2 regions of the Desulfitobacterium sp. PCE1 genome follow, and region 1 is predicted to be linked to the other one. Evidence: predicted binding sites of a transcription regulator. Region 1 holds the regulator's gene; the other holds the start of a gene.
What was found. Region 1 encodes LexA, which represses DNA repair genes until DNA is damaged. Its sites were predicted from a motif close to CNAACANNTGTTNG; they were not measured.
Positions count from the first base shown of each region.

Region 1 (5,283 bases):
TGGATAAAGACCGTATGAAAGCAGTGTTTACCGAAGCCGGCCTGCCTCAAGCCCCTTATCTCACCGTACTTAGAACGACGCTCCAAAAGATGATGGAAAAAGTGCTTCATGATATTGAACACTCTCTGGGCTATCCTTGTTTTGTCAAGCCGGCTAATTTGGGTTCCAGTGTGGGTATTTCCAAAGCACGGAACAGAGAGGAGCTCATCAACGCCCTTCATCTTGCGGCAGAATACGATCGCAAAATTGTGGTAGAGCAAAACATTGTGGGACGTGAAATCGAGCTGAGTGTACTGGGAAATGAGGATGCGAAAGCCAGCATCCCGGGAGAAATTCTTCCTTCCAAGGATTTTTATGATTATGAAGCCAAATACATTGACACCGGCTCTCGATTGGTGATTCCTGCTCCTCTGGACCAAGAGGTGGTAAAGAGCTTGCAGGAAAAAGCTGTTGCAGCCTTTAAAGCCGTCGAAGCCTGCGGCTTAAGCCGGGTAGATTTCTTCGTTACTGAAGGCAATCAGATCTACATCAACGAAATCAATACCATGCCGGGGTTCACTCAGATCTCCATGTATCCAAAGCTTTGGGAAGCCAGTGGAATCCCATACTCCGAATTGATCACCCAATTGATTGAACTAGGCTTCCAGCGCTTTAGGGACAGTCGTTCCCGGAAAATATCCCTTTAATATGTCGGTACTCAGCCCTGAAAGCCGTTTAGATAGCGGAATTCAGGGTTTTACTTATGTATGCGTATAATCGTGATTAACTTCATAAATTCTCCCCGTTATATCGTTTAATGGGATTATTTCTTCCGAAGTTGACGGTATACACCGCTTCAAGAATTTCATTTTTGCGGGCGGTGATTTCAGCTTTCGGCAAGTCTAAAATTATATCCTCCAACACATAGGGACCATTTTTAAAATGCCCGACTGAAGCTCCGCGAAACTCACCGTCAATCAGCAGATATTGCAGGGTCTCATGCTCCGGGTGCTTGAATTGTTCTTTCAGCCGATGCTCATTGGACTTGACTAAAAAATCATTGCGATGCATGGCAAGGACGAATTTGGGTGTTTCCTTGGCATAAGTTTGCAGCAATGCCCAATCAGATTTCAGTAGGTAACTGTTTTCCATCTCTATAAAAATGCCGTCGGCAAGCATCCCCTCAATCGCCTTTTTGATCTCTTTCCCCGGCAGTTTATAAAACGACTTTACCATATCCCCATCAAATAAAACATGGCGATAGGCAAAGCGTTGTAATAGGATCTTCAGCGACTCCTGCCGAGAATAACGTGCCAGATCTGCATTGGGAAACATTTCGGTAAATTTATACCAGCTCCGATCCCATTCTCCGTCGTATTGATCTTCGTAAATTAAAAATGCTTCCTGCAGGCGGTGGAGTGCAGGGGTTATCTCCTTCACCAGCATCCCGGTGAATTCCTTCATCTGCTGGATGGTTAAGGGACCTTCCCGCTTAATCAGATCCAGCAGCACGTGTTGGCGTTCCGACGGTTTGTCAAGGGGCTTGCGATACAGCGCGGCGAACAATTCCAAATCCTCAACCATAATCCAGCCCAGATTGCCGCCCGCAAACCGCCCTTTGATGAGTTTACGAGTGCTTTGCCTTTTTCGGTTGAATTCGATGTCGTCAAAGTCAGCACGGAAGGTTAAACTTGGCGGGTCGCCGAAACCATTCCAGTAAATACTCTGCCCAGGCTGTGCGTCACGGTAAAGTGATATGTATTCTTCCTCACTTGCCTTGTATGAAAGAAATTGCCGCTCCATGCGAAGGGCCCTAATAGTTTGACTGTCAACGATCTTAATGACCTCCTTTACTTGTACTTCAAGTTCGTATTGTGCAATAAAAAAGCAGATATCCACCCACATCATTGTGGAATGGAGGTCTGCTTTTTATTGCCACGTACCTTATAAATCAGTGTAAAATACGAAATACCCCAATAACCTTACCCAAGACAGTGACATCCTGGGAGTAGATAGGCTCCATATAAGGATTTTCAGGTTGAAGGCGGATGAGTGTTTTTTCTTTGTAGAACCGTTTTACCGTAGCCTCTTCACCGATCATGGCAACCACGATCTCTCCGTTACGGGCCAGTTTTTGCTGGCGTACTAAAATAAGATCCCCGTCCATAATTCCTGCATCAATCATACTTTCACCTTTAACTCTCAGCATGAACACCGTATCTGAGTTAACCAGATCCATTGGAAGCGGGAACGTATCTTCGATATTTTCCTGGGCCAAAATAGGCTGGCCGGCGGTCACCTTGCCAATAATGGGGACAAAAACAGTTCTCTTTTCATTGGGATCGCTGGAGCTGTCTAATATCTCAATGGCTCGAGGTTTCGTTGGGTCGCGGCGTATGTACCCCTTTTCTTCAATGGTCTGCAAATGCCCGTGAACAGTAGAGCTGGACATTAATCCAACTGCATCGCCTATTTCGCGAACAGAGGGGGGATAACCCTTTTCTCGAATAACCCGTTTAATATACTCTAATATATCAGTCTGTCTCTGCGATAAATCAGGATACACCCAATTTCCTCCCTTCATATATTCTAAATCTATTTTAGCATTAAATACCTCCGTGTGCAAACAAATGTTCGAAAAAGTATTGACGAATTCCCGTACTCTCCTTTATACTGTTCTCAGGAACCTATGTTCGTATATATTTGGATTTTATGAGAACATAAAGGAGGATTATTATGAGTACTTGTTCTTCTTCCGTCCGCCATTATAGAAGCTATAATAGAGACTATCGAAATTATCGAATGAGAAAACTGCTAAGGCAACTATGTTCTTATTTGCTGCTTTTTCTCATGATATTTGGAAGTATGGGCTGGTTCTTCTGGGATTGGAATCAGGCAAACAGCAGAGTAGAGAAACTTGTTTTCCAACCGCAAATCGTTCAATCCGGAGATACTCTCTGGTCCTTAGCTGAGAACTCCGGCCTGCAAATCGATACCCGTACACTCGTTCTTAAGATTATGGAATACAATCAACTCACCGATACCACGATACAAACCGGTCAAGTGATTTATACTCCTATCTCAGAGAATCAACCTTAACTATACTTCTAATCCAGCCTTTCCTCCCATATTATGCATTGTAGAGAGGGGAGAGGGGAATGAGGATACGCAGGAGTATCAAACCGAGACAAAAGCACTGGACTTTATTCCTAAAAGTCCTTGTGATCATCTTGATCAGCACAGCCGTCTGGAAGGGCATACATAAGAAACCGGCCATCTCTTCCGATATCTATCCCTATCTCCTGAATCTACCGGCTGAGCTTGTTTTACAATGTCAGAAGGAAGGGAAAGAGATTTCTCCTACGGCCTGGGCAGATTTAATAGCGATACGAAGCACCGTCACTAAGGATGAGGAACTCTATCTCGTCCAACAGTTGCAACAGGATATAGATTTCGAAGAACTCTCCTGGCAAAACAGTGAGTTTCAGATCGATGAAGCAGTGGTCAAACAAACCCTCTGGAAGCGACATGTTCTTTTAACCTATCCCTTTTATGAACCGGGCCGTTTTGTTTTTCCGGTGATTGGTAAGGTCTGGTACATGGATACCTTTGGAGCAGACCGGGAGGGCGGGGTACGCAAACATGAAGGAACGGACATTTTCGGCGCAGAAGGTATTCCCGTCATCAGTATTGGGAACGGCAAAATTGAGAGGTTAGGTTGGAATCGGCTTGGAGGAGAACGGGTAGGTGTTAGGGGAGAGGACGGCAACTATTATTACTATGCTCATCTAAACACCATAAACCCTCATCTTCAGGAAGGTCAAAAAGTTAAGAAGGGGGATTTTTTAGGAACCTTAGGGCATACCGGAGATGCTCTTACAACTCCTGATCATCTACATTTTGGTATTGAGCTTCCTAATGGAGAGTGGGTCAATCCTTATCCTTTCCTAACTATTTGGCAGCAAAGTCAGGAAGAGAACGCTCTTTCACAGAAGAATTCGATTTCATAGAAAGGACTCTTCACGCAAAAGCTTGCCCTTATCCTTAAAATTAATTATTATATATAAGAGGTCAAGACTAAGATCACCCGATCTACAAGAAAGATTTCAATACATTCAATAAAGAAGGCAAGATATGAGTAAAAAATCAAAGAAAAGAATTCCCCTTACGCTTTTAACGATTATCATCACAGCGATAATCGTTTTAACCTTTTTTCCAGGTTTGTTGGACCGAACAGGTTTAGCGGATACCCTCCATACCCTAAGTTCCAGTCCATCAATTAACAAAAGCGATCCTGTTACAAAGGATGCAGAAAAGACTAACCCAAACACATCCGGAACTTCTCCTGCTCAATTTTCGGATACCCCTGAATATACTCCGCCTGAAGACTCCAGTTATCTCATGCTTAACCTAAGAACAGGGGAGAGGCTTCTGGAGAAAAACGGAGATACACGCCGAGCACCCGCCAGCACAGTAAAACTTTTAACTGGGCTTCTTGTTCATGAAAAACTTCAAGAGGATGAGCTCATTACCTTAGGAGAAGAAGTCAAGGTCGAAGGATCTGTACTTGGCCTTAAGCCTGGTGATAAGATACTTGTAAAAGACTTATTTACAGCAATGTATGTATTCAGTGCCAATGATGCGGCTAGTGCGTTAGCTGTGGCAGCTTATGGTTCCATGGATGACTTTATTCAGGCTATGAACCGGTATGCCCTTGAACTCGGCTGTACGGATAGTCAGTTTAAGACGGCCAATGGCATGCCGGCACAAGATCAATATACCACGGCAAAAGATTTAGCCATCATTGCCTCAAAATTCACGGAGAATCCAACTCTCATGGATTATGTTAAGCAAAAAAAGGCATCTGTAAACTGGACTGATGCCAACGGATGGAAACAGGTTCGGGAAATCTCTAACACAAATCAACTTTTAGGTATTTATCCGGGAGATCAAGGCCTTAAAACAGGAACCACCACTGAAGCGGGCCAGTGCCTTGTTACATATGTCACAATGGGGGATGGAGACCTCTTATTGGTCCTATTAGGCAGTGAGCAGCGTTATACGGACACAGTTGAGTTATTGGATCAAGGAATAGCTAAGATACGAACACGGGCGGCATTAAAAAATATCTTAAGCAGTCCGGAGGCATTTTATAATATGCCGGGATTTTTCGCACCATAGTCGAGAATGAATAGGGTCAGTTATCTGTTATTGCATAAAGTAGTATCAATAAAGTGATTACCAATCGAAGCTTAATCATTAAATATTGGAGTGCTGAATCATGAAACAATACGGAGAACCTTG
Region 1 is NZ_KB913023.1:2,151,377-2,156,659, reverse strand. Features, by position in the region: gene DESPCE1_RS0110710 (D-alanine--D-alanine ligase) at 1-686, shown strand, start outside; gene DESPCE1_RS0110705 (hypothetical protein) at 769-1,887, opposite strand; gene lexA (transcriptional repressor LexA) at 1,931-2,545, opposite strand; gene DESPCE1_RS0110695 (LysM peptidoglycan-binding domain-containing protein) at 2,716-3,078, shown strand; gene DESPCE1_RS0110690 (M23 family metallopeptidase) at 3,138-3,989, shown strand; gene DESPCE1_RS0110685 (D-alanyl-D-alanine carboxypeptidase family protein) at 4,114-5,160, shown strand; gene DESPCE1_RS0110680 (hypothetical protein) at 5,261-5,283, shown strand, end outside.

Region 2 (5,283 bases), 410 kb from region 1:
TTTCAGTGAAACACCAATAGGCATTGTAGTCTTAGTTTTTTATGTTATTTGTGGATATTTGGTTTATAGAAAAAATACAAAACTATCAAACAAACTGTAAATGCATAATTATGAATACCATTTTACCTGCATCTATTTTGTACTAATGACACATGAAAGAACGTCGATATTGATACAATATTGACACGCTAAGAAGGCCCGGTAGGTATTACCGGGCCTTCCTTATTTCATATGATTGGCTGACTTAGCTATCTCTGATAGAAGAAAGCTATTTTTTCAGCATTTCTTTCAGTTTAGCACGTACAGATTCCAAATTGCTGTCGCACAGGATGGGTATAAACGCCGTAAGCTGTTCCGGTTCAAAATCCCACCATCTCAACTCTTGCAGCAAAGCGATCAGTTCGTCGTCAAACCGTTTCTTAATAGGCTTTGCCGGGTTCCCGCCTACAACGGTATAGGCCTCCACATCCTTGGCTACCACCGAATAAGCGGCGACAATAGCTCCGTTACCGATTTTTACACCGGGCATGATGACGCTTTCGCGGCCTATCCACACATCGTTGCCGATGATGGTGTCCCCCTTGAAAGGAAGCTGGGAAAGATGGGGCGGTGCAGCTTCAGTCCATGCGCCGCCAAAGACGCTGAACGGATAGGTGCTGATACTGCTGATGCGGTGGTTGGCGCTGCCCATGATAAACCGTACACCGTTGGCAAGGGCGCAGAATTTGCCGATAATGAGCTTGTCTCCAAACTCCGGCCAATTGAACAGTACATTGTTGCGCTCAAAGCCGGTGGGGTCAACGGCGTCATCGTAATAGGTGTAGTCCCCTACAAAAATATTGGGGGCTGTGATTACATTTTTTAAAAAGCAGGATGTTTTATATTCATTAGGAAAGATCTCATTCGGATCGAGAATCTGTATTTTATCCATAGTTTCCATCAGTTATTGCTCCTTTATTTTAGTAGTGTTATCACCTCCGGATTTATTGATTGGCGACGTAGCTACCGCCCTTTTTCTTCGAATTTCTTTCATAAATTAATCGTCTCCTTTTCTAAACGAAACCAGAACAATAGTGCATTCTATATCCTGATTGTAATAGTTAACTGTTACTTATATAATCCTCAGCTTATGGATTTATACTTATACCATTATATCATACGAGGTTTAACTTTTTTATGCGGCTATTCATTTGAAAAATCGTCGTTTTTGCCATATGCGGCCTCTGAAGCTGTGTGGCCAGGTAATTGGATAGCGATTTGTTTATCATTGTTGACCTTGATGCTTTTGCTTTCGGATGAAACAACACTACTGACCGTTCGAGACCCAATCGGTCCGACCAATGTATATGTAGGCGGAGTGGAGAGTTTCGATGATTTGAGTGAATCTACACAAAGAGCTGTTTGTGCATTTTATGAGGAGCAGCTACTCTGAAAAGTAGATCGGCAACCCCCTCTGTTATTTTCTTCTAAATAAATGATTGACAGGCTTCACGCACAAAAGTATAATAATAATCGAACAAATGTTTGTGCTTATCGTGAAAAAATTAAAAAGTATTCGCTTGAGGAGGAAACGAGATGGCCGGTAACGATAAATTAAAAGCCCTGGATATGGCTTTAAGCCAAATCGAAAAACAATTTGGAAAAGGGTCGATTATGAGATTGGGGGAGGCTTCCGCTAAAATGGCGGTAGAAGTCATTCCAACGGGTTGCTTGGCCATTGATATAGCCCTTGGGGTGGGTGGAGTGCCCCGGGGACGTATTATTGAAATCTACGGGCCTGAGTCTTCCGGTAAGACCACCGTTGCTTTGCATATTGCGGCAGAAGCTCAGAAGCTTGGCGGTGTTGCTGCTTTTATCGATGCGGAGCATGCTCTTGACCCGGTCTATGCCAAGGCTTTAGGGGTCAACATCGATAATCTCCTGGTATCCCAGCCGGATACAGGGGAGCAGGCCCTGGAGATCTGCGAAGCCTTAGTGCGCAGTGGAGCTATCGACGTCGTCATCATTGACTCTGTGGCGGCTCTTGTTCCCCGTGCAGAGATTGAAGGGGAAATGGGAGATTCTCATGTGGGTTTACACGCCCGCTTAATGTCCCAAGCGCTGAGAAAATTAACCGGCGCCATCAGTAAGAGTAATACCTGTGTTATCTTCATTAACCAGATTCGGGAAAAAGTGGGAATTATGTTTGGCAATCCGGAGACCACAACCGGAGGACGGGCCTTAAAATTCTATGCTTCCGTCCGTTTGGAAGTACGCCGTCAGGACACACTGAAGCAAGGTCAGGATATGATTGGCAATCGTACCAAAGTCAAGGTTGTTAAGAATAAGGTGGCTCCACCTTTCAAACAAGCGGAATTTGACATTATGTATGGTGAAGGTATTTCTCGTCAAGGCAGTATTGTGGATGTAGGTGCAGAACTGGATATTATTAATAAGTCCGGGGCCTGGTACTCCTATAAAGGTGAGCGGTTGGGCCAAGGAAGAGAGAATGTCAAAGAGTTCTTAAAGCAGCATCCTGATATTGCCGCTGAAATCGAGCAAAGCATCCGGGCAAGTATTACCAACATAAACGCTCCGGCGGCAGATGATGCCCTGGAGGAGCCTGAAGATATCTAAGATGAAGGATGCCTTGAATGCCGCTTTAACCTATTTATCGAGAAGGATCCTCACCCGTCGCGAACTCATCCAAAAGCTGGAGAAGAAGGGATTTCCAAGTCAGGACATCGAAGCTGCTATAGAGCGGCTTTTAGAATGGGGCTATCTGAGCGATCAGGAGTATGCCCGTACTTATTGCCTGAGCAAGCAGATGAATTACTCCAGAAAGAGAATTACCTATGAGCTAAAGGGCCGGGGGATTGAAGAAGGTGTAATTGAGCAAGCTTTGCAGGAAACCTATCTGCCGGGACAGGAAGCAGAACTTTGTCGAAGACATGCCCAAAAACTTTGGACTGAGGAATCCCGGCGTTGGGAAACTTCTTATCAACATAAGAAGAGCTATGAAAAAATTCCCCGAGGATTTATGTTAAGGCAAAGAGTCGGGCAAAAGCTCATTCAAAAAGGATACCCTCAGGAAATGGTTTTTCAGATCATTGAAGAGATTAGGGAGGAATAACAGGAAGGCAGAGTCCTTCCTGTTTTCATATATGCGGATCAACAATAATAATGAAAACAGAGGAGCGCCGTTTCTTAGAATACTTGTACTATACATCTATATTCTATGTGGTTCTTGACAAATTTTTCAAAAGATATTACACTAAAAAGAGCCTATTTCTTTTAAAGTGAGACCTTTAAGGTTTTCTTATAGATTGCATCGTAGTTAGTATTTTATATGGAGGTATCGAACTAGCGGCGTGTAGGTTTGTAGGAAAAAAGAGACAATTTCTTTGTCTTAAATTGAAGGTTTTCTTTTAAAGAGCTGGCATGGTCCCAGTCTTTTTGTTTTTATAGGGAGAACTAGGAGAATGATAACCAAAATAAGTATGTGTTTAGGAGGTGAAAATTACTTGGAACTATCTGAATTGATCTTTATAGTTATAGCAGTCGTGGTATCCCTTTTTGTGGGCGGTTTTATAGGCTGGGTTATTCGCAAGAATACCTCGGAAAAGCTCATTGGATCAGCTGAGGAAGAGGCAAAACGTGTCATCGAAAATGCACAGGGTGCCGCTGAGGCAAAACGCCGAGAAGCTGTCATTGCTGCCAAAGAAGAAGTCATGCATATTCGCAATGAAGTGGAAAAAGAATCCCGGGAACGCCGCAATGAGATTCAGCGGATGGAGAGACGGGTTATCCAAAAAGAAGAGTCTTTAGACCGTAAAATGGAGTCTTTAGAGCGCAAGGAAGATAATCTTCATCGTAAAGAAGAAGAAGTAGACCAGCTCAAAGAGGTCCTGACGCAAACTGTAGCCAAAGAAAAACAAGAGTTAGAACGTGTCTCTGGTTTATCCACTGAAGAAGCGAAGCAAATTCTGCTGCAAAGTGTAGAAGAAGAAGTTCGTTACGAATCCGCTATTATGATTAAAGATATTGAGACAAGGGCTAAAGAAGAAGCAGAGAAGCGGGCTAAAAACATCATCTCTTTGGCGATCCAGCGTTGTGCAGCAGATCACGTGGCCGAGAGCACCGTGTCTGTAGTGGCCCTTCCCAGTGATGAAATGAAGGGACGAATTATCGGACGGGAAGGACGTAACATTCGTACTCTTGAGACTTTAACAGGGATTGATTTAATTATTGATGATACTCCCGAAGCTGTAATTCTCTCTGGGTTTGACCCAATTCGTAGAGAAGTTGCCCGGGTTGCCCTGGAGAAGCTCATTGCCGATGGACGGATTCACCCGGCCCGCATCGAAGAAATGGTTGAAAAATCTCAAAAAGAGGTGGATCAACATATTCGTGAAGAGGGAGAGCAAGCTACCTTTGAAACGGGAGTTCATGGTTTACATCCTGAAATCATCCGCCTCTTAGGGCGATTGAAATTTAGGACCAGTTATGGTCAAAATGTCCTGAAGCATTCTATGGAAGTATCCCATTTGGCAGGTTTAATGGCTGCCGAACTGGGTGCCGATGTCCAACTGGCTAAACGGGCAGGATTACTGCATGACCTAGGAAAAGCTGTGGATCACGATACTGAAGGGACTCATGTTCAGATCGGTGTCGATCTGGCGAAGAAGTATAAGGAATCTTGGGAAGTTATTCATGCTATTGAAGCCCATCATGGTGATGTTGAGGCTAAGACCATAGAAGCGGTCTTAGTGGCTGCAGCAGACGCAGTCTCAGCCGCTCGTCCAGGGGCTCGTCGTGAGACTCTCGAATCTTATATTAAGCGTCTGCAGAAGCTGGAAGAGATTGCCGACACCTATGAAGGTGTAGAAAAATCCTATGCAATTCAAGCAGGACGTGAGATTCGGATCATCGTAAGACCGGACAAAATTGATGATGTTCTGGCTCCGAAAGTGGCTCGCGAAATCAGTAAGCGTATTGAAGATGAATTGGAATATCCAGGTCAAATCAAGGTTGTAGTAATTCGTGAAACTCGTGCAGTGGATTATGCAAAATAATCATGGAATAGTTTAATCTTGAACATTGCGGACAGGTGAGAACATCGCCTGTCCTTTATATTTTCACAAGAAACATGGAGGAGGAAATCATCTGGCAGGACTTTACCCGAAATTGACGAATTATTATGGAGTGATGAGAAGCAGCAAATATTCAGTTTGATTAGAAAGAGGATGACACTATGGGACGTTTGAACCTCCATTATAATGATGGGGGAAGTGCACCTGATGG
Region 2 is NZ_KB913023.1:2,564,783-2,570,065, reverse strand. Features, by position in the region: gene DESPCE1_RS0112815 (hypothetical protein) at 1-100, shown strand, start outside; gene DESPCE1_RS0112810 (CatB-related O-acetyltransferase) at 269-931, opposite strand; gene recA (recombinase RecA) at 1,576-2,616, shown strand; gene DESPCE1_RS0112795 (regulatory protein RecX) at 2,618-3,112, shown strand; gene rny (ribonuclease Y) at 3,480-5,054, shown strand; gene DESPCE1_RS0112785 (hypothetical protein) at 5,234-5,283, shown strand, end outside.
Region 2: a site for LexA is predicted at 1,514-1,527, ahead of recA (recombinase RecA). Genes of this name have one in related genera too.